One region of the Pseudoalteromonas sp. APC 3250 genome, then DNA from elsewhere that is predicted to be linked to it. Evidence: predicted binding sites of a transcription regulator. Region 1 holds the regulator's gene; each other region holds the start of a gene.

The links. The regulator sigma-54, encoded in region 1, starts transcription at its own class of promoters, with help from an activator protein. The targets are predictions, from matches to a motif close to GTTGGCACGNNNNTNGNNT.
Region 2: QL986_RS11055 (DUF1328 family protein) is a predicted target of sigma-54. The motif match lies at 1,948-1,966, and genes of this name have one in related genera.
Region 3: QL986_RS18140 (EF-hand domain-containing protein) is a predicted target of sigma-54. The motif match lies at 8,755-8,773, and genes of this name have one in related genera.

Annotation. Positions count from the first base shown of each region.
Region 1 is NZ_JASDCM010000005.1:79,335-89,898, forward strand. Features, by position in the region: gene QL986_RS07215 (ABC transporter substrate-binding protein) at 1-483, opposite strand, end outside; gene mlaD (outer membrane lipid asymmetry maintenance protein MlaD) at 489-1,037, opposite strand; gene mlaE (lipid asymmetry maintenance ABC transporter permease subunit MlaE) at 1,052-1,831, opposite strand; gene QL986_RS07230 (ATP-binding cassette domain-containing protein) at 1,831-2,646, opposite strand; gene QL986_RS07235 (calcium/sodium antiporter) at 2,913-3,881, shown strand; gene QL986_RS07240 (KpsF/GutQ family sugar-phosphate isomerase) at 3,885-4,856, shown strand; gene kdsC (3-deoxy-manno-octulosonate-8-phosphatase KdsC) at 4,857-5,408, shown strand; gene lptC (LPS export ABC transporter periplasmic protein LptC) at 5,405-5,959, shown strand; gene lptA (lipopolysaccharide transport periplasmic protein LptA) at 5,949-6,488, shown strand; gene lptB (LPS export ABC transporter ATP-binding protein) at 6,485-7,210, shown strand; gene QL986_RS07265 (RNA polymerase factor sigma-54) at 7,280-8,779, shown strand; gene hpf (ribosome hibernation promoting factor) at 8,806-9,093, shown strand; gene ptsN (PTS IIA-like nitrogen regulatory protein PtsN) at 9,098-9,550, shown strand; gene rapZ (RNase adapter RapZ) at 9,570-10,412, shown strand; gene QL986_RS07285 (HPr family phosphocarrier protein) at 10,437-10,564, shown strand, end outside.
Region 2 is NZ_JASDCM010000009.1:27,844-38,407, reverse strand. Features, by position in the region: gene QL986_RS11075 (aspartate kinase) at 1-514, shown strand, start outside; gene csrA (carbon storage regulator CsrA) at 605-796, shown strand; gene QL986_RS11065 (YcxB family protein) at 852-1,319, opposite strand; gene QL986_RS11060 (hypothetical protein) at 1,489-1,680, opposite strand; gene QL986_RS11055 (DUF1328 family protein) at 1,728-1,901, opposite strand; gene QL986_RS11050 (OadG family transporter subunit) at 2,424-2,669, shown strand; gene oadA (sodium-extruding oxaloacetate decarboxylase subunit alpha) at 2,682-4,463, shown strand; gene QL986_RS11040 (sodium ion-translocating decarboxylase subunit beta) at 4,478-5,608, shown strand; gene QL986_RS11035 (aldo/keto reductase) at 5,745-6,716, shown strand; gene QL986_RS11030 (hypothetical protein) at 6,773-6,949, shown strand; gene QL986_RS11025 (peptidoglycan DD-metalloendopeptidase family protein) at 7,031-8,344, opposite strand; gene tyrS (tyrosine--tRNA ligase) at 8,836-10,035, shown strand; gene QL986_RS11015 (cobalamin biosynthesis protein) at 10,075-10,564, opposite strand, start outside.
Region 3 is NZ_JASDCM010000028.1:2,183-12,746, forward strand. Features, by position in the region: gene fadB (fatty acid oxidation complex subunit alpha FadB) at 1-1,769, opposite strand, end outside; gene QL986_RS18115 (lytic transglycosylase domain-containing protein) at 2,073-3,959, shown strand; gene pepQ (Xaa-Pro dipeptidase) at 4,077-5,399, shown strand; gene QL986_RS18125 (YigZ family protein) at 5,497-6,111, shown strand; gene QL986_RS18130 (TrkH family potassium uptake protein) at 6,205-7,656, shown strand; gene QL986_RS18135 (flagellar brake protein) at 7,681-8,343, shown strand; gene QL986_RS18140 (EF-hand domain-containing protein) at 8,856-9,068, shown strand; gene QL986_RS18145 (EF-hand domain-containing protein) at 9,139-9,351, shown strand; gene QL986_RS18150 (EF-hand domain-containing protein) at 9,490-9,702, shown strand; gene QL986_RS18155 (EF-hand domain-containing protein) at 9,767-9,982, shown strand; gene trkA (Trk system potassium transporter TrkA) at 10,068-10,564, opposite strand, start outside.

The sequences.
Region 1 (10,564 bases):
AATTTTAATATCAGGCTTACCGGCTTCTACAATTTTGGTTTTTACCACCACCACATCTTTGCCTTTAAAAGGCTGCTCGGCAGCAAATTCAACTTGTTGATTAGTATACTGGGTAAAAACGCCAGCATAAGTGGCAACAAGGTACTCTCTAAACGCGCCAATAAAACGCTGAATATCTTCAATTGCTTTTGCTTTTTCTGCTTTGTCGGTAATAGCGCGTACCTTAGATACTTCGCTACCTAACACTCTCAGTGCAGCATATTTGTAGTCAATGTAAGGCATCAGTTCTTCTTCAACGATGACCCGTAAATGCTCTTTATTAGTGGTTATTAACGGCTGGTCTTTGGTAATACGCTCAAAGGTATTATCAGCAACCTGACGTACCATTTTATTAGGATCAGCCAATTTGACTTCACTGGCGTGTACACTTTGTACCAGCGCGACAGTTACTAATGCGATACTTGCTAAAAATGTTTTCAACATAATAATTACTCACTACCTTGGTTGAATAAAAACTGGCCTATTAATTCTTCTAGTACCAATGCTGACTTGGTATCTGTAATAGAATCGCCGTTAGCTAATGCTTTACTTTGAACGCCAAATAAATCGTCAATGGCTTGATCTTGTTCGCTGTTCGCTACATCTTCGCCTAAGCATCGCTGTTTAGCTGAATCTGATGCGATCACAGGGTTAATACCTAAGTATTGCTCACCTAAAATACCCGAGGTTAAGATAGAGATGGAACTAGTGTCCGAAAAACGACACAAATACTGCGCATCAATACTCATATTTACTACTGGTAAAAACTCTTGTGGGTGTACATAAATTGACTCTACACGACCAATAACAACGCCGCCCACCTTAATGGGTGCACGTGTTTTTAATGATCCTATATTTTCAAACTTGGCGTTCAATGTGTAGGTTTCACCTGAGCCGCTAATACCTGAATTGGCCACTTTAAGCGCCAGCATTGAAAATGCCAAAATGCCCAATGCTACAAAAAAACCAACTAAAATTTCTAATTTCCGTGAATTCATTATTTAATACCCTATTAGCTGGTAAACATTACCGCTGTCAAAATAAAGTCAAAACCTAATACCGCTAGTGATGAGTGCACCACTGTCTCTGTTGTTGCCTTGCTGATCCCCTCTGATGTGGGAACACAGTCATACCCTTTGTAAAGCGCAATCCAGGTAACAACAATCGCAAATACGATACTTTTAATTAAACCGTTTAGTATGTCTTTTTCAAACGACACCTGAGATTGCATAATTGACCAGAAACTTCCCGTATCAACGCCTAGCCAATCAACCCCCACTAAATGAGCACCAATAATAGCTACAGCAGAAAAAATAAGTGCCAACATTGGCATACTAATCAAACCAGCCCAAAACCGCGGCGCTATAATTCGCCTAAGCGGGTCGATGGCCATCATCTCAAGCGATGATAACTGTTCGGTGGCTTTCATTAAGCCAATTTCAGCGGTTAACGCACTGCCTGCCCTACCGGCAAATAATAATGCGGTTACTACTGGCCCAAGTTCACGTAATAAACTGAGTGCCACTAAAGGGCCTAAGCTGTCTTCAGCGCCATAATCAACTAAAACAGTATAGCCTTGCAGGGCTAATACCATGCCGATAAACAATCCTGATACAACAATGATCAATAATGACTGTGAGCCAACCATATATAATTGGCGCACGAGTAAAGGTGTGCCTTTTTTAAAATTGGGTACATGCCATAACGCACTTGCCAGCATTTGGGTTGAACGCCCCAGTGCAGCAAATCGGCCCAGCGTTTTGTGGCCTATTTTTTGTAGTAAATCCAACATTACTGCTGCTCTCCTAACAGTTCATCTGCATAGGTTTGTGCTGGATAATGAAATGGCACTGGACCATCTGATAACCCTTTTAAAAACTGTTGAACAAGTGGTGATTCGTGCTCTCGCATCTGCTCTGGTGTACCACTGCCAATAACGCCTTGATCAGCAATAATAATAACATGGTCGGCAATACTCATTACTTCTGTCACATCGTGCGTGACAATTAAAGAAGATAAGCCAAGTACTTCGTTTAAAGATTTGATCAGCTTAACTAAAACCCCCATTGAAATAGGGTCTTGTCCTGCAAAAGGCTCATCATACATAATAAGTTCAGGATCAAGCGCTATAGAGCGAGCCAAAGCTGCACGACGTGCCATACCGCCAGATAACTCTGAAGGCATTAAATCTTTAGCACCACGTAAGCCAACAGCTTGTAGTTTCATTAATACCACTAAACGGATTAAATCTTCACTGAGTTGCGTGTGCTCTCGAATGGGGAATGCAATGTTATCGAACACCGACATATCAGTAAATAAGGCACCGCTTTGAAATAACATACTCATGCGTTTACGTGCCGCGTAGAGTTCTTTGCGCGACATAGCGACAATGCTGTCGTTTTTAAATAAAATATCACCGGAGTCTGGTTTAAGCTGGCCACCTATTAGGCGTAGCATCGTGGTTTTGCCAATTCCGCTTGGCCCCATAATGGCAGTAATTTTACCCTCAGGTACGTCAAAGCTCATATTTTTATATATGACCCTATCGCCTCTAGAAAAGGTAACATCCTTGACTTCAACTATTGATTGCGACAAGTCGCTCTCCATAACAATACTCTCTCATATTTCTATTTTAAGGGTTTTTTAACCAATATGGAAAAAACAATTCGTAAGATTTTGTAATAGTGTCGCAAAAACAGTTATAAGATTGATTCAAGCAGCCTTAACTTTGGCTTAAAATTTCATATAAAAAGCGCCAAAGAATACTTAAAATAACCGCCTAATGTATTACACCTTATTCTTTTATTTATACTTTTATGGTGGCTTTTGTTACTATTCGCGCTATCTGAATTTACATTAATTGGCTTATCACAATGGTTACCTCGTTTGTCATTTTAATTCTTGGTTTTGCGGCTCTCGTATGGAGTGCAGACAGGTTTGTTTATGGTGCAGCAGCACTGGCTAAAAACTTTGGCGTGCCAACGCTAATTGTAGGTTTAACCGTGGTAGCTATGGGCTCTTCAGCGCCTGAAATGATGGTATCGGCTTCAGCAGCTTTGGCAAATAAAACCGATACTGCCGTGGGTAATGCAGTTGGTTCAAACATCACTAACATCTTATTAGTTTTAGGTATTACCGCCCTTTTAAGACCCTTATCAGTATCTTCAAGTACGTTAAAACGTGAAATTCCACTGGTACTGCTGGTCTCCATTGCAACTTGGTATATTTTTTCAGATAACTATTTTTCATTTTTTGAAGGTGCAGCCTTATTATTTGGCTTTGTTGTTTTTATTGGCGGACTTATTTTTGTCTCACTGCGAGCTAAAAACCAAGACGATCCGTTTGTGAGCGAAGCCTGTGACGAAGTACCTGACAACGTACCAACCAAAAAAGCTGTTTTTTGGCTGGTAGTGGGTATGATTTTACTGCCGGTTAGTTCACACTTTTTAGTTGGCTCAGCCGTTGATATCGCAAAATATTTTGGCTTAAGTGACTTAGTGATTGGTTTGACCATTATTGCTATAGGCACCAGCTTACCTGAACTTGCAGCTTCAATTGCAGGTGTACTTAAAAATGAAGATGACTTAGCGCTGGGTAACATAGTTGGTTCGAATATTTTTAATATTTTAGCGGTATTACCGCTGGCAGGATTAATTAATCCATCGGTTATCGATACTTCGGTTGCTAACCGTGATGTTATTATTATGATTGGCGCAACCTTGGCGCTAATTGCTATGTCATTGAACTTTAGAGGTCAAAGACGTATCAATAGAATAGAAGGTGGCTTGCTCATCGTCGCATTTATGATTTACCAAGGTTATATTTTTAGTCAAGTAGGATAGCCCATGTCAACGCTAAACTTTATTCAACAAGGGTTACGTGTTCTAGAGATTGAACGCCAAGCACTCAGCGATATTACACAATACGTTAATGAAAGCTTTAACCAAGCCTGTCAATTAATGTATGACTGCTCAGGTCGTATTATTGTTATTGGCATGGGTAAATCAGGCCATATTGGTAACAAAATAGCCGCCACTCTTGCCAGTACCGGCAGCCCCGCATTTTTTGTTCACCCGGGTGAAGCAAGCCATGGTGATTTAGGAATGATCACAGCAAATGACGTGGTTATCCTCATTTCAAACTCTGGTGAAACCAGCGAAGTACTTAATATTATTCCAGTATTAAAGCGCATTGGTGCCAAAATGATTGCCATGACAGGCAACCAAGGCTCAACCATGGCAACATTGGCAAATGTGCATGTGTGTATTAAAGTTGAACAAGAAGCCTGCTCATTGGGCTTAGCACCTACTGCAAGTACCACTGCCACACTCGCTATGGGTGATGCCATGGCGGTGGCATTATTAGAAGCACGCGGCTTTACTGCTGATGATTTTGCACTATCGCACCCTGGTGGTAGCTTAGGCAAGCGATTACTCTTAACTCTTAAAGATGTTATGCACAGTGGTGCTGATACGCCTATCATTAACGAGACGCAAACGATTAAAGATGCCTTAATTGAAATGTCGGCCAAAGGACTCGGCATGACCGCTATTGTTGATAGTGACCAGCAATTATCAGGCCTGTTTACCGATGGCGATTTACGCCGTATTTTAGAGCAACGTATTGACATTCATAGCACTGAAATTAATGTTGTGATGACCAAGTCGTGTACTACAGCCACCCAAGAGATGCTCGCGGCTGAAGCGTTAAATATTATGGAACAAAAACGTATTAATGGTTTAATTGTAATTAATGAGCATAATCAACCGATTGGCGCACTAAATATGCAAGACTTACTTAAAGCCGGAGTGCTATAAATGCAATTTGAAGATCTCTATCAACCGCTAAGTGATGATGCAAAGGCGCGCGCAAAAAAAGTAAAGCTATTAATTTGTGATATTGATGGTGTATTTTCTGATGGCCGTATTTACCTTGGAAACCAAGGTGAAGAACTCAAAGCATTTAACACCAAAGACGGATTTGGTATCAAAGCCCTGATTAACAGCGGTTTTGAAGTCGCCGTGATCACCGGGCGCCATTCTCATATAGTGCAGCAACGTATGAGCAGTTTAACCGTACAACATATATATCAAGGCCAAGAAGACAAACTCATAGCCTATCAAGAATTAAAACAAAAATTAGCGCTTAGCGATGAGCAAATTGCTTATATAGGTGATGATGGCCCAGACATGCCAGTAATGGAGCAAGTCGGTTTTGCGGTTGCCGTAAACGATGCTCATCCACTTATTAAACGTTTATCACATTATGTAACCCAACTGCCCGGCGGTTTTGGTGCGGTAAGAGAGCTGACAGACTTACTTATGCTCGAAAATAACAAGCCACTAACTAGCCAAGGAACGAGTTCATGAATGTAGCGCGCATTATACTGAGCGTTTTATTCATAAGCTGTATGGTTTGGCTCTGGTATCCTTATTTTACTAAGGTTGATATTACTGCAAGCGAAGAAACACAAGTTATTGCTAAGCCTGATTATACCGCTATTGAGCTAAAACAAACGGCTTATAATGAACAAGGTAAAGTGAGCCATAAGGTAACTGCGGTAAAAATGGAGTTGTATCAACAACTCGGTTTTACCTTTTTTGAAAAGCCTATATTCACTTTATACAACGAGCAGCAAACATGGCGTATTAACGCCGATGAAGCCACCCTCTACGACGACCGTCAACTGGTGTTAGAGGGTAATGTAACCGCTCAAAACTTAGTAGATAACGCCATGATCGATACGATCAACGCCCAGACCATCAATGTTGATATAAAACTATTAACCATGCAATCACAGCAGCCTGTCGTTATTACAGGACCTAATTTAAAAATCACAGGTAAAGGCCTTGAGGCCGATTTAAAAACCGAGGTGATTAAACTTATTAACCATACGCGAACCCTATATTATGACCAATAACCTATTTAAAATTTTAATTGTTCCCTCACTATTAATTGCTTTTAACAGTAATGGCGCTGAACCTGCTGAAGCCCCCGCTGCTAATCAAATTTCAATTAGTGCAGATAAGCAAGAAGGTCAATTAAAAGAAAACGTAGGCATTTTTGAGAAAAATGTTGAAATTATTCATGGTAATCGCCGTATCACAGCTGACCGTTTAGAAGTGCATAAACGCGATGAGCTAGGCGATAACAAACAGTTATTAATTGCCACAGGCAGCCCTGCATATTTTGAAGAAACACAAGCTGATGGCACCATAATGAGCGCCAGTGCTAATGAAGTGCGTTACGATGTGTCGCTGCGTTTTTTAACCTTAATCGGCGATGCAAGCATTGCTCAAGCAGGTCAAAAAATAACAGCTAAAAGTATCACTTACGATATCGAGCAGCAGTTAATTAGCGCAGAAAAAGACGAAAACTCAACAGACCGTGTACACACTATTTTAGTCCCTGTTGAAAATAAAAAAGAAGATGATAAAGGTCAACCATGAGCACATTAAAAGCAGAGCTATTAGCTAAAAGCTACAAAGGTCGTGAAGTTGTAAAAAACGTTGGCCTAGAGGTTGAAGCTGGCAGTATTGTGGGGTTACTTGGCCCTAATGGTGCAGGTAAAACCACCACTTTTTATATGATTGTAGGCCTTGTGCCTAGCGATAAAGGCAAAATATCAATTGATGATAAAGATATTACTTTATTACCGATGCACAGCCGAGCGCGTTTAGGGATTGGTTATTTACCGCAAGAGTCGTCTATTTTTAGAAAGCTGACTGTTTATCAAAACTTAATGGCTATCTTAGAAACACGTAAAGAATTAAATAAACAACAACGCGAAGATACCTTAAATAATTTACTTGATGAATTTAGCATTCAGCATATCCGCGATAGTCAAGGTATGGCTTTATCAGGTGGTGAACGTCGCCGCGTTGAAATTGCTCGCGCGTTAGCAGCAAACCCTAAATTTATCCTTTTAGACGAACCCTTTGCGGGGGTTGATCCTATCTCAGTATTAGATATTAAAAAGATTATAGAGCATCTTAAAAACCGAGGAATTGGCGTACTTATCACAGATCACAACGTACGCGAAACTCTTGATGTTTGTGAAAAAGCCTACATAGTTTCTCATGGAGAGTTAATTGCATCAGGCACTCCAGAATATGTATTAAACGATAAAACAGTACGCGATGTTTATTTAGGCGAGCAGTTCAAGCTCTAATATGTGTGTTATTACACTAAGCATCTGCTAATATTAATTATAATAATTTAAAAGGATTGTTAGAGATACATGAGGCAATCATTACAGCTGCGCATGGGCCAGCAACTTACAATGACTCCACAGTTGCAACAAGCAATTCGCTTATTGCAACTCAGTACATTGGATCTCCAGCAAGAAATTCAAGAAGCGCTCGATAGCAACCCCTTGCTTGAAGTTGAAGAACACGATTACAGCGAAGACACTGCAGGTAAAAACGAACAAAAAGCCGATAACGATGACTTAACGCTAAGTGCCTCAGCTGACGATAAACCTAGCGAGTATGAGCAAGATAGCGGCGAAGCAATGACCAAAGACACTATTAGCGATGATATGGCTATGGATGTTACTTGGGATGAATATATGAGCGCTGCGCCTGCCTCTTCATCGGGCCCAATGCCAGAAGATGAATCTATTTATCAAGGCTCTTCGACTGAAACGCTGCATGAGTATTTAATGTGGCAACTTCAACTGACGCCGTTTAGTCCTACCGATGAAGCGATAGCTATTGCAATTGTAGAAGCTGTAGACGACTCAGGGATTCTAACCCTTAGCTGTGAAGAAATATTAGAAAGCTTTAACCAAGAAAACGACGGCGAAGATGAAGTTGAACTTGACGAAATAGAAGCGGTACTAAAGCGTATTCAACTATTTGATCCAGTGGGAATAGCCGCGCGTAGTTTACAAGAGTGCTTGTGTATTCAGCTAAATCAATTTGATAAAGACACACCTTTTTTAAACGAAACAAAAATGATCTTAACCGATCATATTGATTTACTTGCTGCACGTGACTATCGCACGTTAATGAAAAAAACAAAGCTTAAAGAAGATGAGCTTAAAGAAATCATGACGTTGATTCATACGCTCAGCCCAAAACCGGCAGACACTATTGTCAGAGAAGAGTCTGAATACGTTATTCCTGATGTGTCGGTTAAAAAAGTTAAAGGTCGTTGGGTAGTTGAATTAAACCCAGATAGCATGCCTAAGATCAGAGTAAATAGCCAATATGCAGCTATGTCGCGTACGGTTAAATCAAGTGGTGATAGCCAGTTTATTCGCTCGCACTTACAAGAGGCTAAATGGTTTATAAAAAGCTTAGAAAGTAGAAATGACACGCTACTTAAAGTAACCAACTGTATTGTGCAGCAGCAACAGGCCTTTTTTGAACACGGTCCTGAGGCTATGAAGCCTATGGTGCTTAACGATGTGGCTGAAATGGTGGAAATGCATGAGTCGACTATATCGCGTGTTACTACGCAAAAATACATGCATACACCACGTGGCATTTTTGAGCTTAAATATTTCTTTTCAAGCCATGTAAGTACTGAAAATGGTGGCGAATGTTCATCAACAGCAATACGTGCATTAATTAAAAAATTAATCGCTGCAGAAAACTCAGCTAAACCATTGAGTGATAGTAAAATTGCAGATATATTGGCAGAGCAAGGAATTAAAGTAGCGAGGAGAACCATTGCAAAATATCGCGAATCTCTAGCTATTCCCCCGTCTAATCAACGTAAAAGTTTGATTTAAGGCGTACAACAAAGAGGAAAATGTTTATGCAACTGAATTTAACTGGTCGCCATGTAGATATTACCGACTCGCTTAGAGACTACGTAAATAGTAAATTTTCGAAGTTACAGAGGCACACTGATCACATAACGAATGTGCACGTTATTCTCGATGTAGAAAAACTAAACCAAAAAGCTGAAGCAACCGTTCATGTTAGTGGCGCTGAGATTTTTGCCTCTACTGAGCATCAAGATATGTATGCCGCTATAGACTCGCTCATTGACAAGCTAGATCGTCAAGTAATTAAACACAAAGAGAAACTTGCTCGACACTAACACTATGAAACTAAGCTCACTTATCTGTCAGGACTGCAGTAAAGCTGCGGTCCTTTTTAATAGTAAAAAAAGAATTTTAGAATTTATCAGTGAATTGGCTCACAATAAGCTGCCCTATTTAACACAACAAGATATTCTTAATGCATTAACTGCAAGAGAAAAGCTTGGAAGTACAGGCATTGGCCGAGGCATTGCTATTCCACATGGTCGCATGAGTGGAGCTCAAGAGCCCCTTGCTTTGATTTTAGTGAGCGAAACAGCTATTAATTTTGATGCGATTGATAACCGACCGGTTGACATTTTTGTCGCGTTAATTGTTCCCGATGGCGATAATCAGCAGCATTTGAAGATGCTAGCCACGATTGCTGATAAGCTCAATGATAAAGAATTTTGTAAACAGTTACGCGCCGCCAAATCGGATAGCGAACTGTATCAGGTTATCGTCAGTCAATCGTAGTAATAAAGAAAGGTGATAAATGGAATTAATAATTATAAGCGGTCGCTCAGGGTCAGGTAAATCTGTGGCGTTACGCGTTGTGGAAGACTTAGGTTATTATTGTGTAGACAATATTCCTCTTAATTTATTACCATCATTAGTGCGCAGCGTTTCCGACAGTTATAATAAAATTGCTGTGAGTGTTGATGTGCGTAATCTACCTAAAGAGCAACAGCAATTTAATGAAATACTCGAATATTTACCTGGTTTTACTAAACCAACGGTATTTTATTTAGACAGTGACGATCAAACATTAATAAAACGTTTTTCAGAAACGCGACGTCTCCACCCTTTATCTATTGATTCTTTGCCGCTTGATTTAGCCATAAAAAAAGAAAAACAACTGCTTGATGTATTGATTAATCGTGCTGATTATATGATTGATACCACAGATTTAAGTGTGCATCAGCTTGCTGAATCTATTCGTGAAAAAATACTCGGAAAAAAAGATAAACAACTGATCATTACCTTTGAGTCATTTGGTTTTAAACACGGCATCCCTAAAGAAGCAGATTACGTATTCGATGCCCGTTTTTTACCAAACCCGCATTGGGAGCCTGAACTTAAGCCACTTACGGGGCTGGATCAACCAGTAAAAGACTACCTAGCAAGTCACAGCATAGTGCAAAAATTTACATGGCAAATTCAAACATTTGTGCAAACATGGCTGCCGCATTTAGAACGAAATAACCGCAGCTACTTAACCATTGCAATTGGCTGTACCGGTGGGCAACACCGCTCTGTTTATTTAGCGCAAACCATTGGTGAAAGCTTTGCAATGAGTCATCCTAATGTAAAAATTCGCCACCGAGAACAAGAATAAAATCAAAGCTTGCGAGAACATGTCATGCGGTTAGAAAATACATTTTTAATAAAAAACAAATTAGGATTACACGCTAGAGCGGCGACAGTATTAGCTCAGCTTTCTGTGCAATTTGATGCCACAATCACTTTATTTCAAGATGACAAACAAGC
Region 2 (10,564 bases), on a different contig from region 1:
TGAAGGCACGTTAATTAGTTTTGAGGAGAGCGACGTGACAAGCAATGTCGTATCGGGTATTGCATTTAATCGAGATGAGTGCTTAATTAAGGTGCATGGAATGCCGCAAGGCACCAAACATCTTGCAAAAGTTTTGAAACTTTTTGCTGATAATGGCATCGAAATAGATATGATTAATCAAATTAATCATAAAGTTGAAAAAGTCGACTATGCTTTTACTGTGCATTTAAATGATTACTTAAACGCACTTGATTTGTTAACGGCTGAGCAACAGCAATTTGACGCACATGCAATTGACGGATTGACCAATGTGGCGAAAGTGTCAGCGGTGGGTATGGGGATGAAATCTCATTCCGGGGTAGCGAGTTTATTTTTTGATTCGCTAGCACAAGAAAACATTGATGTGATGTTTGTTGCCACCTCAGAGATCAAAATTTCAGTTTTAATAGATGAAAAATACCTAGAGCTGGCTGTTCGTGCATTACATAAGACATTTTTAACAGAAAATGAATAGATTGAGAGTTTTTACTTACTTTTTAGTCTAATTTTAATTAAAATGTTTGTGCGGAATCTTATAATTTTATTGGAACATGGGAGCAAGAGAATGCTAATACTAACTCGTAGAGTAGGCGAGACCCTTATGATTGGTGACGAAGTAACCGTTACTGTTCTAGGTGTTAAAGGAAATCAAGTTCGTATCGGTGTTAACGCACCTAAAGACGTATCAGTTCATCGTGAAGAAATTTACATGCGCATACAAGCTGAAAAGTCTAACCCTAATCCGGGCAATGCTTAATCAACATAGTATAAAATGTGCTAGTTAATATAACTATGACATTTGTAAAAGCCACTCATTGAGTGGCTTTTTTGTTTATAAAATCAATCGTTTCTTCGTCGAGTATTGCCTTAGAAATGTATTGCATACCGCTTTTACTTTTTAACAATAGTCCACAATCTGTAGTAATAATTTCGTTAATGTCGTGCCAAGCTAACTGGTAATTTTTGTAATGATTGGTTGATTTTATTCCGTCTTCGTCGAAGGTGAGAGTGACTTCAGAACCAGACGCTCTGCTTAGCATTTGCCTGGTAACCCACCATGGGCGGCGATAGTAAAAGGCGATGCATTCGAGTAGGGCTAGCATCAGCAAAAATGTACCTAGGTAATGATCTCCTAAACCATAAATACCAAATAATCCCAATACAACAAGCAGTGCTAATAAAAAATATTTAGGTTGCGCGCGTTTACTATAAGGCAGCGATTGGTCGAAGCATTCATAAAAGTAAGGTTTATCGAGTTTATAGGTTGTCGTAAATACCATGCATCTATACTTAAAAGCTATTTTTTATCATTTTAGCAAGCTATGTGGTAAATGCGCAGCTTAAAAAGAATTAATAGTTCAGAGTTTATAATTAATGGGTAGCAACTTGGCGACTAGTATTAAACACAAAAAAAGCGACCAAATGGTCGCTCTTTAAAAAGGGGCTGAATTAGCAATTTGTTTCTTCAGCGTTGACACCTTCTTTTACTTCTTCACAGGCATCTTCTACTTTATTTTGAACATCTGTCACGGCTTCGTCGATGCGTTCACCGGCTTCTTCTGCATGATTGTCTTCACAACCCATAATAAATGCACTTGCGAATAGGCCAATAGCTGCTGCTTTAAGTGTTGATGATTTCATAATGTAATTCCTTGTATATAAATTTAAAAAAGTTCGTTGTTTCTTATCTACCTGGGGCTTTTACCACGTAAAGCGCCAGAGACAAGTGAAATAACCAGTAAAACTAAAAAGATAAAAAATATGATCTTAGCAATTCCTGCTGCGGCTCCTGCAATACCACCAAATCCTAAAACGGCTGCGATTAGTGCGATCACCAAAAATGTAATTGTCCAGCGTAACATTGTCATCTCCTTGATTTATCTAAGTGTTAAAGTGTTGTTTTTATATAAGCGAGTAATATGCCAGTATTTTATTTTGTTTTAAATCAACGGTTTAACTTATCTTTTTCAGTTTGGTTTTATATTAGGTTGGTAATTTTTACGGTTTTATCTGTAACTTATTCACAGTGGTGTCTGATGAGATAATAAATAGTTTTTACAGTCGTTATTTTGGTAAGACCAATTAACATTTGCTTTGGCAGTTTTTAGTGGATTAGCTCATTAGGTATATTTTTATGTGTTTTTACAGAATATTAGGGTTTTTATATATTCTTTGTTTATAACGAACATTTTTACCATCTATATATATAGGTTAAATAAGCTATTTTAGGTGGTGTTAACCTTATTGGTGATATGTTACTTTTAGATTAATTGGTTTTACCAATTTACAATGTGTAGACAAAAGAATAGTTTTTGTTACTATTGGTGAATATTTATTTAAATAAACTGACTTTTTATGTATTCAGTTTTGAACAGGGGAGAATTATGGATATAGGGGCTTTGCTCACAACTGCAGGCAATTTAATGCTAACCGGTATGGTGGGGGTGTTTGTATTTCTTTCTTTATTGATTGGTGCAGTGACAGTTATGTCTAAGCTGGCTAGCAAATTTTCTCAGCCAGAACTTGAAGTATCACAGAGAACACCATCTTTTAAATCTCAAGGTGTGCCAAATGAGCACATCGCTGCAATTAGTGCTGCCATTGCTCAGTACAAAACAAATAATAATTAGAGGAGCATACCAATGGCTAAATTAAAAATAACAGAGCTCGTACTTCGAGACGCACATCAGTCGCTTTTAGCTACCCGCATGCGATTAGACGACATGTTACCTATTGCAAAAAAAATTGATGACGCAGGTTATTGGTCTATAGAGTCTTGGGGTGGGGCTACCTTTGACTCATGTATTCGTTATTTAGGCGAAGATCCTTGGGAACGTATTCGTGCGCTTAAAAAGGCGATGCCAAATACACCCCAGCAAATGTTACTTCGCGGTCAAAACTTATTGGGGTATCGCCATTATGCTGATGACGTTGTTGAAAAGTTTGTTGAGCGCGCACACAAAAATGGCGTAGACGTATTTCGTATTTTTGATGCCATGAATGATGTACGTAACTTAGAAACTGCCATAAAAGCGGCGGTTAAAGTAGGTGCGCATGCCCAAGGTACGATTTCTTACACGGTAAGCCCAGTACACACATTGGATATGTGGCTAACACTTGCTAAGCAGCTTGAAGAATTAGGTTGCCATTCAATTTGTATTAAAGATATGGCGGGATTGCTTAAGCCTTACGATGCAGAAAAACTGATTAAAGGCTTAAAAGAAACGGTTTCAATTCCTATTGCCATGCAATGTCATGCAACAACGGGTTTAAGTACCGCAACGTATCAAAAAGCGATTGATGCCGGTATTGATATGCTCGATACGGCTGTATCGTCTATGAGTATGACTTATGGTCATTCAGCAACTGAAACAATTGCTGCAATCGTGGAAGGTACTGAGCGTGATACTGGGCTTGATTTAAACCACCTTGAAGAAATTGCAGCTTACTTTAGAGACGTACGTAAAAAGTACGCTGCGTTTGAAGGCAGTTTAAAAGGTGTTGATGGCCGAATTTTATTAGCCCAAGTGCCAGGTGGTATGTTAACTAACATGGAAAATCAGCTTAAAGAGCAAGGCGCTGCTGATAAACTAAACGAAGTATTACTTGAAATTCCACGAGTACGTGAAGATTTAGGCTTTATTCCACTCGTTACACCTACCTCACAAATTGTTGGTACTCAAGCGGTATTAAATGTACTCACTGGTGAGCGTTATAAAACCATTACCAAAGAAACTGCTGGCGTATTAAAAGGTGAGTATGGTTCAACACCTGCACCAATGAATAAAGAGCTTCAAGAGCGTGTACTTGATGGCAGCGAAGCAATTACCTGTCGCCCTGCAGATGTGATCAAACCTGAACTTGAAACGCTTGAGGCTGAATTAAGTAAACTTGCGCAAGAGCAAGGCTTAACGCTTGCTGATGAGCAAATTGATGATGTGCTCACGTATGCCTTATTCCCACAAATTGGTTTGAAGTTTATTAAAAACCGCAATAACCCTGACGCATTTGAACCTGTTCCTAGCGCTGATGATAGCTCCAATAAAGCACCTGAAAAATCAGCGGCAAACAATAAAGGCGTTAAGGCTGAGCAATACAGCGTTAAAGTAGATGGCAAAGTATACGATGTCGTGGTTGCTCAAGGCGGTGAGCTTAAAGAGGTGACGCTAAAAGACTCTGAGCATATTCCACAGTCGGCATCAGTTGCTTCAGGTGAAACTCTTAATGCGCCACTTGCCGGTAATATCTTTAAAATTAAAGTAAAGCCAGGTCAGGTAGTAAATGAAGGTGATGTGGTGATTATTATGGAAGCCATGAAAATGGAAACCGAAGTACGCGCCATGCATACCGGTACAATTGCAGACGTGCTTGTCTCTGAAGGTGATTCAGTGTCAACCGGCGATGCAATGATTGCATTAGCTTAAGGAGTAATTAGAGGATGGATGGTATTTTAAACCTCTGGCATGCCACAGGCATTGCTAACTTTACATTTCCTGGGCTGATCATGATTGCCGTTGGTTGTTTGTTATTATTTTTAGCTATAGTTAAAAACTTTGAGCCGCTACTATTACTGCCCATTGGTTTTGGGGCTATTTTAACTAATATTCCTGTGGCGGGCTTATCTGACCCTGGTGGCTTACTTTATTATGTTTACTATGTAGGTATTGATACCGGAATTTTTCCGTTATTAATATTTATGGGAGTGGGCGCGCTCACTGACTTTAGTGCCTTAATTGCAAATCCGCGTATGTTGTTATTAGGTGCTGCGGCGCAGTTTGGTATTTTTGCTACCTTATTTGGGGCTATTTTACTTAACTTTATTCCAGGGTTTGAGTTTAGTTTACAAGATGCGTCAGCAATTGCCATTATTGGTGGCGCTGATGGGCCAACCGCTATCTTTTTAGCGTCAAAGCTGGCACCTGATTTATTAGGTGCTATAGCAGTGGCTGCGTACTCGTACATGGCGTTGGTTCCTATTATTCAGCCGCCTATCATGCGTGCGTTTACAACGCCTGAAGAACGTAAAATTCAAATGCCAGAACTGCGTAAAGTATCAAAAAAGGAAAAAATTATTTTTCCGCTGATGGTACTCACTTTAACTGCGCTCTTTTTACCAGCCGCCATTCCACTGGTTGGTATGTTTTGTTTAGGTAACTTAATGCGTGAGTCGGGTGTGGTCGATAGGCTAAGTAACAGTGCTCAAAACGAAATTATTAATATAACCACCATATTTCTAGGACTAGCGGTAGGCTCTAAGCTTGCTGCCGAGCAGTTCTTAACAGTGGAAACCATTGGTATTTTAGTGCTGGGCGCAATGGCGTTTGCTATTGGTACGGCCTCAGGTGTATTTATGGCAAAAGGCTTAAATAAAATTTCAAAAACCCCAATTAATCCATTAATTGGTGCAGCGGGTGTATCGGCTGTTCCTATGGCGGCTCGTGTAGTTAATAAAGTCGGTCTTGAAAATAACCCGCACAACTTTTTACTGATGCATGCCATGGGGCCTAATGTAGCTGGCGTACTGGGAAGTGCTGTTGCTGCAGGTATTTTATTAGCACTTGTTGGCTAGTAATATTTAATCCAACCATTAGCGCAGTTTACTGCGCTTTTTTTTGCCTAAAATTTAATGTTTTAGATTAAGCGGTTTCTTGTATAGGGTTTTTTGTTTAAAGTAATCACTCTTCATTTTTTAAAAGGGCTGTCAAATGTTACACACTCCGCTGGCAAAATATTTACCCAAGGTTAGTAAGCTTGTATTTGGTTGTATGGGTTTAGGAGGTGCTTGGAATAAAGACGCCATCAACAGTGGGCACTTAAAGCAAGCTCATTCATGCATAGACGCAGCATTTGAAAGCGGGATTAACTTTTTTGATCACGCTGATATTTATACCTTAGGCAAAGCTGAGCACGTTTTTGGTAAAGCGTTGGCTGAGCGTCCTGAGCTCAGAGAACAAATGTATATTCAGTCTAAGTGTGGTATTCGCTTTGCTGATGAGAAAAACCCGCAGCGTTATGATTTTTCTGCTGATTGGATTGAGCGTTCTGTTGAGGGCTCACTTAAACGATTAAATACCGACTACTTAGATGTGCTTATGTTGCATCGCCCCGATCCATTAATGGAGGTGGAGGAAGTTGCGCAAATATTTAGCTGTTTAAAAGAAAGTGGCAAAGTGCGTCATTTTGCAGTTTCTAATATGTCTCAACATCAAATAAGGTTTTTGCAGCGCGCTTTAGATATGCCAATTGTGGCAAATCAAATAGAGGCCAGTTTACAAAAACATCAGTGGGTTGATGAGGGCATTTATGTAGGTAATGCCGATGGTAAAGATATTAACTTTACCCCAGGGTGTGTTGAGTATTGTCGTGAGCATGACATTCAAATTCAGAGTTGGGGCAGTTTGTGCCAAGGTTTATACTCAGGCGGTGACCTATCAAAAGCGTCACAAGCGGATGTAAACACGAGTATTTTAGTTAGTAAGCTTGCCGTTTTATATGGCACAAGTGCAGAAGCTATTGTATTGGCATGGCTACTTCGCCATCCTGCATCGATTCAGCCAATTATAGGCACAACTAATGTAGATCGTATTAAGGCATCGAGTGATGCAATTAATATTAACTTAAGTCGAGAGCATTGGTATGAGTTATATATTAGCGCGAAAGGCTGCGCTTTGCCGTAAGTTAATACCCGTTTCAATATTATTTAAACGAATTGGTATAATACAAAGGTGTTGATATGAATATATTTGTCATTTTAATTAGCTTAGTGATTGCTTTGGTGATCATTATTCCTTTGCTAGAAAAGTACCAAAGTAAAATGGGGCTAGAGGGTGCTACCAAATACAGCAAGTATATTTGGCCATTAGTCATGATATCTTTGGTTGTGCAGCTAATTTATGTACTTGTAAATTAAGATTGAAACTTAAATATCACACACAAAAAAGCCTTTGCGGGTAACCCCAACAAAGGCTTTTTTATTTAATCAGTGAAGTGGTTATCTAAGTGCTAGTTGTAGCTCACGATTACGCTCTAGTTGCGCGATAAAGTTATCAGCAATAGGCTTAAATTTAGCAAGCTCTGAACGAGGTAATGGTTCAGACTTAGGTAGTTTTACGGTTTTAGGGTTACGGTGAACGCCGTTAACCAAAAACTCATAATGTAAATGCGCACCGGTTACACGACCAGTTGAGCCAACAGTACCTATTTTTTCTCCCTGTTTTACCTTTTGCCCTGTTCTGACTAAGCGCTTGTTAAGGTGTAAGTACTTAGTAACATATTGAGTACCATGGCTAATAAATACGTAATTACCATTATATTTGCTATAGCCTGCTTTAATTACTTTACCATTACCCGATGATACAACTGGCGTGCCTGTGCGTGCAGCGTAATCAATGCCGCGATGTGCTTTCACTTGTCCTGTAACAGGGTGTAGGCGGCGAGGGTTAAAGCTTGAACTAATATATTTGAAATTAACAGGCGCACGCAAAAAGGCTTTTTTCATACTACGGCCTTCAGGGGTGTAAAAGTTACCGTCTGTGTGACGAATAGCGGTGTAACGCTCACCTTGGTTTATAAATTCAGCGGCAATAATTTTACCGGTGCCAATAAACTCACCGTCAACAAAATGAGACTCATAAATTAAGCCAAATTCATCACCCTTGCGAATGTCGTTAGCAAAATCGACGTCCCAACCAAATATATCGGCAAAGTTCATGATTTGGCGTTCACTTAAACCTGCTGCAATTGCAGAGGTCCAAAAGCTACTTGAAATTTCCCCACCGGCTGTTTTGCTCAGTGTTTCTATTTCTTTGCTGTCAATTGAGGTGTCGTATTGGCCTTCGTCATTAAGTGTGACGAATAGCGTATCCGTTTTAGAAATAACGTAGCGTAATTGAGCTAATGAACCGTCTTCGGCGGTAGCAAAGCTTAACGTTTCACCTGGGTGAATTTTAGTTAGCTTACGTGTTTCAGCGTTGGTGTTTACAAGTTTATGCAGCGTTTGCGCAGAAAAACCGGCACGCTTAAAAATAATCGCTAAGTTGTCACCATTTTTAACTTGGTGATCGACAAAATCATATTCTGGAAGTTTTTGTGCTGCCTGCTCTGAATTAAGGTCAGTGAGTTTTTCGTTCTCACCTACTTTAATTTGTAATTCATAGCGCTTACCAATTTCTAGTGTGTTTTCACTATTGTCTTTGGATGCAGTGGCTTTTTCAGAAGGAAGAAAGGCTAAGGCAACAATAGCAGAAACCAAACCTAGAATAAGCATTTTGTGTTTTTTGGGGAGCGTGTTAACCACGTGAACCATAACGTGCCTTTTTCTGCTGTCAAGATAATAAATAGGTTATATTGCAGGATATAACGAATAATCTGTGAATACTAGTATTTTGTAGATTTAAACTCGAGTTAAATTAGGCTAAAATCATAGGGTATTCAGGCTGTTTGTGTTTAAAGTTGAACTGTTACACTATTTTATATTCTTGGATACTTTGCTTTTTCATCATAATGTTAAATTAGCTTATAAAACGGTTTAATTACGAGAAGTGATTAATTTGTAAACTGTTTTTAGTTTGTGATAAACACTTTTGGCGTATTATTAATCGCTCGTTTATATCCCCTTTTAGAACGTACACCCTGCATTTTAGTTGGTGCTGCGATTAGTTAAAAAAGTTGTTCTAATTAGGTGGAAATTTGTTATGTTAGCTAAATAGTTTTATTTGCTTTGTGATAACGCGCTAGCAATAAACCGTGAGCATATTACACCCCCTTCGTTGTCAGAATTTTTTGGAGTAACACACAGTGGATTTACAAACCGCTCTAGCAGAGATAAAACGCGGTGCAGAAGAGATATTAATTGAAGATGAGTTGGTTGAAAAATTAAAGTCGGGGAAAAAGCTAAAAATTAAAGCTGGTTTTGATCCTACGGCTCCAGATTTACACCTAGGTCACACTGTACTCATTAATAAAATGAAAACCTTTCAAGATTTAGGTCATGAGGTTATTTTTTTAATTGGTGATTTTACCGGTATGATTGGCGATCCAACGGGCAAAAATGTGACCCGTAAACCACTTACACGTGATGACGTGCTTGCCAACGCCGAAACCTATAAAGAGCAGGTGTTCAAAATTTTAGACCCGGCTAAAACAACCGTCGCTTTTAACTCTACATGGATGGAGAAATTAGGCGCTGCGGGGATGATAAAATTAGCCGCGCGTCAAACTGTGGCGCGTATGCTTGAGCGTGATGATTTTAAAAAGCGCTATGCTGGCGGTCAATCGATTGCGATTCATGAGTTTTTGTATCCACTGGTGCAAGGCTGGGATTCAGTCGCATTAGAGTCAGATGTTGAGCTAGGCGGCACCGATCAGCGTTTTAACCTATTAATGGGTCGTGAGCTGCAAAAAGATGAAGGTCAAAAACCACAAACAGTATTAATGATGCCTTTACTTGAGGGAACTGACGGCGTTCAGAAAATGTCGAAGTCACTCGGTAATTATATTGGTATTACTGATACGCCTTCAGATATGTTCGGTAAAATCATGTCAATTAGTGACGTACTTATGTGGCGTTACTACGATTTGTTAAGTAGCCTTTCTATCGAGCAAATTGCAGCGCAAAAACAGCGTGTAGAGCAGGGTACTAACCCGCGCGATATTAAAATTGAATTAGCTAAAGAGCTAATTGCGCGTTTTCACAGTGAAGCTGATGCGCAAGCTGCTCATGATGACTTCATCCAGCGTTTTCAGAAAAAAGCCTTGCCAGATGAAATCCCTGAGCTGACAGTTAATATTGATGAAGAGTCAATTTTAATCGCTAACTTACTTAAAGAAGCGGGCTTAGTGGCGAGTACCTCAGAAGCCATGAGGATGATCAAACAAGGTGCTGTAAAGCTAAACGGCGAAGACAAAATTACAGATACCAAATTGGAAATTGTAAAAGGCACAACGGCTATTTACCAAGTAGGTAAACGCAAATTTGCAAATATCACCGTAGCTTAAAACTGCGGACATTATAAAAACCAGCTACGGCTGGTTTTTTTATGCGAACTTAAAAACGAGAACAGCCTTAATAATTTCAACGCTAATAATAATCAGAAGCCAAAAAAAGCGAGTTTGGTTAAGTGTATTGAGTAGTTGTGGTATGTCATCGGCGTTGGGAAGACGCTCTACACCGACACGCATTTTATTAAAACGCTGTGTATTATAAATAGCAGGCCCACCAAGTTGTACCCCCAAAGATGCAGAGCACACACTAAGTAACCAGCCTGTATTGGTTTGATAGAAGTGTCGGCCATAATGCTTAATATAATGCATGCTTTTTTTACTGGCCTTTAGTGAGGCAATTGTCAGCGCGAGTAAACGTATGGGAATGTACTCAACAATAAAAAGAACCAGTTTAAGCGGCATCAAAAAAGAGCTGTTTGGGGCTATATCACTTCGCCACGCCTGTTGAATTAAAGTGATTAAACGATAGGCGAGAGCGGCGACGGGGCCCAATACTAAAAATATGAAAATTACCACAAAGTAA
Region 3 (10,564 bases), on a different contig from region 1:
AAACCTGCTTTGTTCTTTTGACCAAAACGTTTTTCGTTAGCAAAAACAGTCACTGGATCTTTCTCTGCACGTGCCATACGTTCAGGGAAGCCGTCTGCCATTACGCCAGTACAATGGAAAGCAGTATCAATACCGACTACATCAAGTAGGTAAGCCGGACCCATAGGCCAGCCAAATACGTTTTCCATGACTTTATCTACTTTTGCAAAGTTAGCGCCTTCAACCACTAATTTGCTAAAGCCTGCAAAGTAAGGGAATAAAACACGGTTTACAAAAAAGCCTGGGCAATCGTTAACAACAATCGGCGATTTACCTAGTTTAAGTGCGTAATCAACTACGGCATTAATGGTTTTATCTGAGGTTTTTGCACCACGGATAATTTCTACTAATGGCATTTTTGGTACTGGGTTGAAAAAGTGCATACCACAGAAGTTTTCTGGTTTTTCAAGTGCTTCTGCAAGTAGGTCAATACAAATAGTCGATGTATTTGACGTGAGCACAGTGCCTTCAGGCATATTCTTTTCAAGATCAGCAAGTACGGCTTGCTTCACTTTAGGGTTCTCTACTACCGCTTCAACAATAATGTTGGCGTTTTGTAGGTCTGCATCATTAAGCGTCGGTTTGATTTTGCTAAGCGTTGCTAGCATTTTTTCCATTGGCATATGGCCGCGCTTAACTTTTGCACCTAATAGCTTAGACGCTTCACCCATACCTAAATCAAGTGCATCCTGTTGGATGTCTTTCATTATGATTGGTGTACCTTTATAAGCAGATTGGTATGCAATACCGCCGCCCATAATACCTGCGCCTAATACAGCAGCTTGTTTAATTTCTACATCGCTGTGCTTAGCAAATTTACGTGCTTTACCTTTAATGTATTGATCCGCTAAAAAGATACCTGTTTGCGCGGCTGCTTCGTTGGTACGAGCAAGCTTTGCAAAGTTGGCATTTTCAATTGCCATTGCTTCTGCGCGTGAGCAGTTTGCTGCTGCTTTAATAGTGCGAACGGCCATAACTGGAGCAGGATAGTGGCCTTTGGTTTTACCCATTACCATACCTTCTGCCATTGCAAAGCTCATGCCTTGCTCAACACGGTTTAATTTAAGCGGTTGTAATTTTACAGCGCGTTTTGCTTGCCAATCTAGCTTGCCAGCAATCGCTAATTCTAATGTTGCTATACTTGACTCTTGTAGTTTGTTGGCACTAACTACTGCGTCAAACGCACCTACTTTAAGGGCATCAGCTGCGCGATTTTCGTTACCTGTGGTGATCCACATCATCGCGTTATCGGCGCCAATAATGCGCGGAAGGCGCACTGTACCGCCAAATCCAGGCATTATGCCTAATTTAACTTCTGGTAAACCCATTTTTGCTGAGTCACTTGCAACACGATAATCGGTAGCAAGTGCCCACTCACAGCCGCCGCCAAGCGCCAAGCCGTTTATAACACTTAGTGTTGGGAATGGTAAATCTTCAATTGCATCAAAAACGTCAGTTGCATTTTTGATCCACGTTACTAATTCTGCTTCAGGTTTAGTAAAAGTAGGTAAAAATTCGAAGATATCTGCACCAATAATAAAGTGGTCTTTATCACTGGTAAAAATCATGCCTTTAATATCAGCGTTAGCGGCTAATTCTTTTAATGCTGCCGCGCAATCTGAAAGAGTTTTTTGAGATAATGTGTTTACAGAACCTGTAGCACAAAACTTAAACTCGGCGATGTTTTCCTTCACGAAGCTAACTTCAAAGGAATCGCTTTTATATAACATTATTATTCTCCCTAGTTGATGAACTAAGACTGGTACGATGAGTTCATATTCAGACCAGTGTGCTTGCTTTAAATTAAAAATGCAACGAAAAATTTATCTTGGTTACAAACGTCTGGTTAAAATATAGCTGGTTTGGTGCTAAGGTGGGTTTGAAAGTTTTCTTTATTCATTTTATTGCGCTGTCTTAGTGTTCATAGCTTGGGTTTTATTAGAATAAATAGTACAGCTGTGTATGTGCTGTTGTTTACTTACTCTTCGCCACACTTCGTCAGCCTTGAAGGTTACTATGCCCTAAAGGACATTATGAAAAAATACTTATTAAGCGTAGCGGCAGCGACTCTATTTTTCTCTTTCCCCTCTGCCAACGCGAAAACTGATATTGATGCATTTTTAGACGCTGAAAAACAGGCGCGCTATGGCAATTATCAAAATTTTAAAGAAGCGGTGGATTCATTGTCTCATCCGCTTAAACCGTATGTTGAAAAAGCCTATTGGGAACGTTACCCAAGCTTAGCCCACCAAACAGAGATAGAAAATTTTCTCACTGTTTATGAACATACGCCATTAGAGTGGCCAGTGCGTAAAGCATGGTTAAACTATTTAAAACGCAGAAATCAAAAAGCAGCGTTTATTAAAAACTACCGTGAAACCTCTGACAGTGAGCTTACTTGTACCCACCTTACTTTTCAGCTTGATCTTGGTGCGCCTAAAAAAGCAATACTCAATCAGGTAACCGACTTATGGACAGTGGGTGAGTCGCAGCCAAGTGAATGCGATGGCCTTTTTAAACGCTGGCGTCAAAATGGTTATTTAACGCCCGATGTTGTTTGGCAACGTGTCACTCTAGCGGCACAAGGCGGGTCTTATCGTTTACTGCCTTATTTAAAAACATTGTTGCCAGCCAATGAGCGCTACTTAGCCGATTTATACTCAAAAGTAAGACGTGACCCAAGTGCAGCGGCGGGGTTATACCGTTATAAGCGCAAAACAGTGAAAGAGGGTGAAATAGCGCTTTATGGTATTAAGCGTTTAATTTGGCGTGATAAAGAGTTGGCATTAAAGGCATGGCAAAAAATTGAGGGGTTATTTGATTACACTGATGATGAAAAAGCGGATGTATATTATACCTTTGCGCTTTCATTGGCGTCGAGCGGCCATAGCCAAGCTAGCTTCTATTTAAATAAAGTACCCAAAGAGCGCCAAGATCGTAAATTAATGCAATGGCAGTTAGCTAATCTACTCAAAACCCAAGATTGGGAGGGAATTGCGGCATTTTTTACAGGTAAAGAAAATCTTAGCTTAGGGCAACAGTATTGGCTTGCTTATAGTTATGACAAACGCGCAGATCATGAAAAAGCTAAGGCAATTTGGACTAAAGTGGCCGCTAATCGTGATTATTACGGCTTTTTAGCCGCTGCACGTTTGGGCATACCGGTTGATTTAAATGAGTTGCCCGTTAATGTAAATCAAGCTTTAGTAACAAGAGTGAGTAACGCACCGGGCTTTAAGCGTGCCAAAGCCTTGTATGAGTTAGAGCGCTTTACTGCTGCTCGACGCGAGTGGAATTATTTAACTGATACCTCAGCTGATGATGAAAAATTAGCTGCGTCGGTACTTGCAGCCGAGCTGGATTGGTTTGATAGTACTATATTCACCCTAGCAAAAATAAAAGCATGGGATTATGTGGATTTGCGTTTCCCTTTTGCATTTCAAGAAATGTTTGAGCGTTACAGCAAGCGAAGCAAAATTGACCTAACTTGGAGTATTGCTATTGCACGTCGCGAAAGCTCATTTGCACCTGATGCGCGCTCCCATGCAAATGCACGCGGGTTAATGCAGCTATTACCGAGTACGGCAAAGTATATTAATAAAGGCACGGTTTCTAATCGTCGTTTGTATCAACCAAAAACCAACATTCGTCTTGGGACTCGTTATTTACAGTATTTAAAAAAGAAAAACCACGGCAATGAGGTGTTAGCTACAGCATCTTATAACGCTGGGTATCATCGTATTAAGCGTTGGTTACCAGAAGAAGCAATGCCGGCTGAGCTATGGGTTGAACTTATTCCTTACAGAGAAACCCGAGATTATGTAAAAAATGTATTTGCTTATCGGCAGGTTTATCATACTCGCCTTGGTCGGGAGGGAAACCTTCTAGCCCCCATATTAGAAATGACGATGGGCGGATAGTAAAAATAAATCTACAACCACAGAGGGATATTTACACAGTACGTATCCCTCTTTTTTGAGCGCTTTGTGTATAAGTGGTAGACTCAAAGCAAGTTAAATTTAACAGATGGGTTTATTATGGAAAAATTAGCCGTTTTATACGCCGAACATATTGCAACATTGCAGCAGCGTACACGTACTATTTGTGAGCAAGAAGGGTTAGAAGGATTAGTCATTCATTCAGGCCAAGCTAAGCGCCAATTTTTAGATGATATGTATTACCCGTTTAAAGTTAACCCTCATTTTAAAGCGTGGCTACCGGTTATTGATAATCCACATTGCTGGATTGTGGTAAATGGTAGCGATAAGCCAAAACTTATTTTTTATCGCCCAATTGATTTTTGGCATAAAGTACCTGATGAGCCAAGAGATTTTTGGGCAGAATACTTCGATATTGAATTGTTATTACAACCCGATCAGGTTGAAAAGCTACTACCTTACGATAAAGCTAAATTTGCCTACATTGGTGAATACCTCGAAGTAGCACAAGCACTTGGCTTTAGTATTATGAACCCTGAGCCAGTACTTAACTATATTCATTACCACCGTGCTTATAAAACGCAATATGAACTTGAATGTTTACGTAATGCGAATCGTATTGCGGTTGATGGCCATAAAGCAGCGCGTGATGCGTTTTTTAATGGTGGTAGCGAGTTTGATATTCAGCAAGCTTACTTAATGGCAACGCGCCAAAGTGAAAACGAAATGCCATATGGCAATATTGTGGCACTTAACGAAAACTGCGCTATTTTGCACTACACCCATTTTGAGCCAAAAGCACCACAAACGCATAATTCATTTTTAATTGATGCGGGCGCTAATTTTAATGGTTACGCTGCGGATATTACCCGTACCTACGACTTTAAAAAGCAGGGTGAGTTTGCTGACTTAGTTAACGCTATGACAGCGCATCAAATTGAGTTAGGAAAAAGCTTAAAGCCAGGTTTACTGTATGGCGATCTGCATATTGATTGTCATAACCGTATTGCTCAGCTATTAAGTGATTTTGATATTGTTAAACTACCTGCAGCCGAAATTGTTGAGCGTCAAATTACCTCAACTTTCTTCCCGCATGGCTTAGGGCATCATTTAGGTGCACAGGTTCACGATGTGGGTGGTTTTATGCGTGATGAAACAGGGGCACATCAAGCGCCACCAGAGGGTCATCCATTCTTGCGCTGTACTCGCTTAATTGAGAAAAACCAAGTATTTACTATTGAGCCAGGTTTGTACTTTATTGACTCTTTATTGGGTGATTTAGCACAAACAGACAATAAGCAGTTTATTAACTGGGAAAAGGTCGAAGCGTTTAAACCTTTTGGCGGTATTCGTATCGAGGACAATATTATTGTTCACGAAGATAGCCTAGAAAATATGACGCGTAATTTATTACTCGACTAAATCCTTATAAAGACGAGTTAGCCAATACGCGCTAAAATAAACGGATACAAAGGGGCCTTTTGGCCCCATTTTTTTAATTAAAGCCTAAGTAAGTGCTATGTCTGAATATAAATACCCAGCCGAAGCTGTATTTCATCAAGAAGAAATTAAAAAAAGTACCTTTATCGTTCATATAGGTCACACGCCCGATCTAAATGCTGCGAAAGCCTTTATTAAAAATATTGAAGAAAAATATAGTGATGCACGCCACAATTGCTGGGCACATGTTGCAGGTAACCCAGGGGGCAGCCATGTTTATGGCTTTTCTGATGACGGAGAGCCCAATGGCACCGCCGGTAAACCCATGCTCAATGTGCTAGTGGGCTCAGGCTTAGGTGAAGTGACCGCTGTGGTAACACGTTACTTTGGAGGTATAAAGCTCGGTACGGGTGGGCTGGTGCGTGCTTATGGTGGTTCACTCAATAATGCCTTAGCAAAACTACAAACCGTGGTGAAAGTGCCGAGTGCTGAGCTGGTGGGCTTTAGTGAATACAGTATGCAAGGGGCGATAGAGCAATACTTAAAAACCAACTTTCAGGTACTTAATATTGAAAAGCAGTTTACTGCAAATATTGAGTGGACTATTACCATTGATAGTCGCCAAGCGCAGCAAGCCATCAAAGATATTTTTGATTTAAGCCACGGCGCAGTTGAGTTAACAATCAAAGAGTAATAGTCTTACATTCATTCCATTTAATGATTAAACATTAAATTTCGAGTCATACAGTAGTTATTTTAATTTACTAATAAAAAAGCGATACGCTCAATGCAATTTCGTACCATCATAAAAATTCTTGGCCAATTGGTTGCGCTATTCAGTATTACTATGGTGCCACCAGCGCTAGTGTCTTTAATTTATAAAGATGGTGGAGGGGTGCCGTTTGTTTTAGCCTTTATATTCAGTGTTGTTATTGGCTTAATGGCTTATTACCCAAATAGGCATGAGCATGGCGATTTAAAAGCCCGCGAAGGCTTTTTAATCGTGGTTTTGTTTTGGCTGGTACTAGGCGCGTTTGCCTCCTTACCGCTGGTATTTTTACAAGAACCCAATCTCTCTTTGGCCGATGCCGTGTTTGAAGCCTTTTCTGGCTTAACCACTACAGGAGCTACCGTACTGACCGGTATAGAGTATCTGCCTAAATCGGTATTGTTTTATCGCCAACAATTACAGTGGTTTGGTGGTATGGGGATCATTGTATTAGCGGTAGCAATCCTGCCAATGCTTGGCGTAGGTGGTATGCAGTTGTATCGGGCTGAGATTCCAGGCCCCGTAAAAGATTCCAAAATGACCCCGCGTATAGCCGACACCGCTAAACACCTTTGGTATATTTATGTGTCTATTACCCTTGCATGTACTTTGGCGTATTGGAGCGCTGGCATGAATTGGTTTGATGCAATTTGCCATGCTTTTTCTACGGTGGCTATTGGTGGTTTTTCTACTTATGACGCTTCAATGGGGCATTTTGATAGCCCAGTAATTAACTTTATTTGTGTGTTCTTTTTAATTATCGCAGCCATTAACTTTTCTCTGCATTATGCTGCTGTAGCGAGTCGTAATATTAGTGTCTACATTCGTGACCCTGAATTCAAAGTGTTTCTATGTATTCAGCTCGCGCTGGTGGTGATTTGTTTCACGGTACTTTCATCTCACGATGTTTATGCCAATGGCGATGAAACCCTCGATCAGGCATTGTTTCAAGCTGTATCTATAAGCAGCACCGCAGGATTTGCCACAGATAACTTTTCTGCTTGGCCTTTGTTTTTACCTATTTTATTAATATTCTCTAGTTTTATTGGTGGCTGTGCTGGTTCAACTGGTGGCGGTATGAAAGTAGTGCGCGTGTTTTTACTTTATCTACAAGGAGTGCGAGAGCTAAACCGCTTAGTGCATCCTCGAGCTATATACTCTATAAAGTTAGGACGAAAGGCGCTACCAGATAAAGTAGTTGAAGCGGTATGGGGTTTTTTCTCGGCTTATGCACTAGTCTTTATTATTATTATGTTAGCGTTAATGGGCACCGGGTTAGACAATATAACGGCATTCTCAGCAACGGCAGCGTGTTTAAATAACCTTGGGCCTGGTTTAGGTGATGTTGCTTCTCATTATGGCGCTATTACCGATACTGCAAAATGGATATTAACCGTGGCAATGGTATTTGGTCGTTTAGAGATATTTACCTTACTTGTGCTATTTACCCCAACATTTTGGCGTGGATAACGTTATAAATATCAGGAAGGAAATATGCGAAAAACCAATTTGGAAAAGTTAAACCAAATCGTCACGGGTGGCATAGTTGATTTAGAAATCCTCACCCCCACGAGTAGCCGACGCGTAAAAACAGAGTTTATAGGCTTATTAGAAAATAAGTTTATTATTTTAAATTACCCCAATGCAAAACGGCTCCCCATGGCAAGTGATTATTTACGCGATGGTGTGATGGTGGTGGTAAGAGCGCTTATAGAGGGCAGTGGTGGGCATGTTTTAGCGTTTCGTCAGCAGCTTATGTCTGTAGCATCTCACCCAGCTAAGTTATTGTTTATCGACTATCCTTCACAAGTACAGCTATTTGAACTGCGCTCGCAAGCGCGTATACCGACGCTGTTTCCAGCCAAGTTAAAATTATCGGATGATCGCCCTTCTTTTGAAGGCGTTATAAAAGATATTTCGTTAACGGGTGTTATGTTTGATATTAAAACAACCCAAGAAATCGACGACATTAAAGATATGCGTTGCATCGTAGTGTTTGATGAAGATACAAAGCACGAAGGGCAAATATGCAGTGTGAAAAAACATGCTAAGGGCATATATTGCGGAATTCGATTATTTGCCAGTGAAGAGCAAATGAAAGCCCTGATGGGGGATCACTTCATTGACCCTAATGCACTTGAAGTTGAAATTGTATAAGACCTGTTATCTTTCGACGCTGAACATTTTACAATTCTAAAATATCAACAAGCTCTAACATTTTCGCTCTTTTGCAACAAATAGCCATGTGTTGTTGTTATTTTTAAAAGCCATTTCAAATTTATTTTACAAATTCATTAAAAACAATTAGTTAAATATGTCTTTTATTCTAATTTTTTTGTTTATAACAAAATTAAACTCAACTCACCTTCCTTTTTGTTTATTTAATCCTCTTTTTTAGCGGTTGCTCACCGACTGTGTGGGGTTTTACCTAAACTCAACTCTTTGATTTTTATTGTTTTAATTTTATTGCCTTATCTACTGTTGCTAAAAAGCAACAAAATAACGAGTTAAATAGCGCCATTTCAGCTAGTTGCTGGTTAATTTATTGAAAATTATGGTTTTTATATTTTTGGCATCGAAGTTGTAATAGTCAGGCTGTATAGAACGAAACGTGATTTAAAGTAAAACACTTAATCGCATAAAACATAAACTTTGAAGGAAGATTGATTATGAAAAGCATTAATAAAACTTTAGCACTTATCGCATTAGCTTCATCATCAGCCGCTTTTGCAGCAAGCGACTTTGACACGCTAGACGTTGACGGCAACGGCGCAATCAGTCAAAGCGAAGCATCGGTTGATGCAAAATTAATGAGCATGTTTTCAGAGCTTGATACTGACCAAAACGGTGAGTTATCAAAACAAGAGTTCTCTAAAGCATAACCCTAAGCTATTAAAGTTTTGGGAGTTAAAAGCTCCCTCATTATTTAAACGATTTTAAGGAATACTCATTATGAAAACATTACACAAAACATTTGCACTTATCGCTCTTGCTTCTTCATCAGCTGCCTTTGCAGCGAGCGACTTCGACACACTAGATACCGACGGCAACGGTGCTATTAGCCAAAGCGAAGCATCGGTTGATGCAAAATTAATGAGCATGTTCTCAGAGCTTGATACTGACCAAAACGGTGAGCTATCAAAAGAAGAATTTTCGAAAGCATAAGGCAAGGCTAAGTATATTCTGAGTTGCCAAAGACAACCTAAATAGGCAAGGAAGCCTATGAAAGAGAATAACAAGGATCGTGATAGCTAGACACAATTTTTTGATAAACCATTGCATTACATTTTGAAGGATTAAATTATGAAAACATTACATAAAACATTTGCACTTATCGCGCTAGCTTCTTCATCAGCTGCTTTTGCAGCAAGCGACTTTGACGCGCTTGATACTGATGGTAACGGCGCTATTAGTCAAAGTGAAGCCGCTGTAAACGCTGATTTAACAGCCGCATTTACTGAGCTTGATACCGACGGTAATGGTGAGCTTTCTAAAGCTGAGTTTGCAAACTTTTAATTTTTGACTTTTTTCATTGCACAGGGATCTCAGAAAAGGATTTCCCTCTTATAGGAGAATTATTATGAAAGCATTAAACACAACACTTGCGATTTTAGTATTAGCGTCATCATCAGCAGCTTATGCAGCGGTAGATTTTGCCTCTTTTGATAGTAATGGCGATGGTGTAATTAGCCAGCAGGAAGCCGCCGCTAATAAACAACTAATGAACATTTTTGATGATTTAGATACCGACGGAAATGGTGAACTTTCTAAAGAAGAGTTTGCAAGAGTACAATAAGTATTAACCCATCATACTCCACTAAAGCCGCTTAATAGTCAGCGGCTTTTTTGTGTTTGTTGATTACTTAACTCAAGCAGTTTAATTATAGAAAAATAGCGCTAACTTGGAATAACTTTTCAACCACGTTAATGTGCTTTTTATCAATTAAGAACATGATTACATGATCGCCTGACAAAATAATTGTATCGTCATGGGCAATCAGTACATCGTCATTTCGCACAATTGCACCTATTGTGGTACCTGCTGGCAATTTAATATCGGCAATTGCGCGACCTACCACTTTAGAGGTATTTTCATCACCATGGGCAACCGCTTCTATGGCTTCTGCAGCCCCTTTACGCAACGAGTACACGTTTACAATATCACCACGGCGCACGTGAGTCAGCAATGCAGAAATAGTCGCTTGTTGTGGTGAAATCGCAATATCAATTTCGCCGCCCTGTACTAAATCAACGTAAGCGCCTCGTTGAATAAGTACCATGGTTTTTTGTGCCCCCATGCGTTTTGCGAGCATAGCCGACATTATATTTACTTCATCGTCGTTGGTAACGGCAATGAACACATCAACCTGTTCAATGT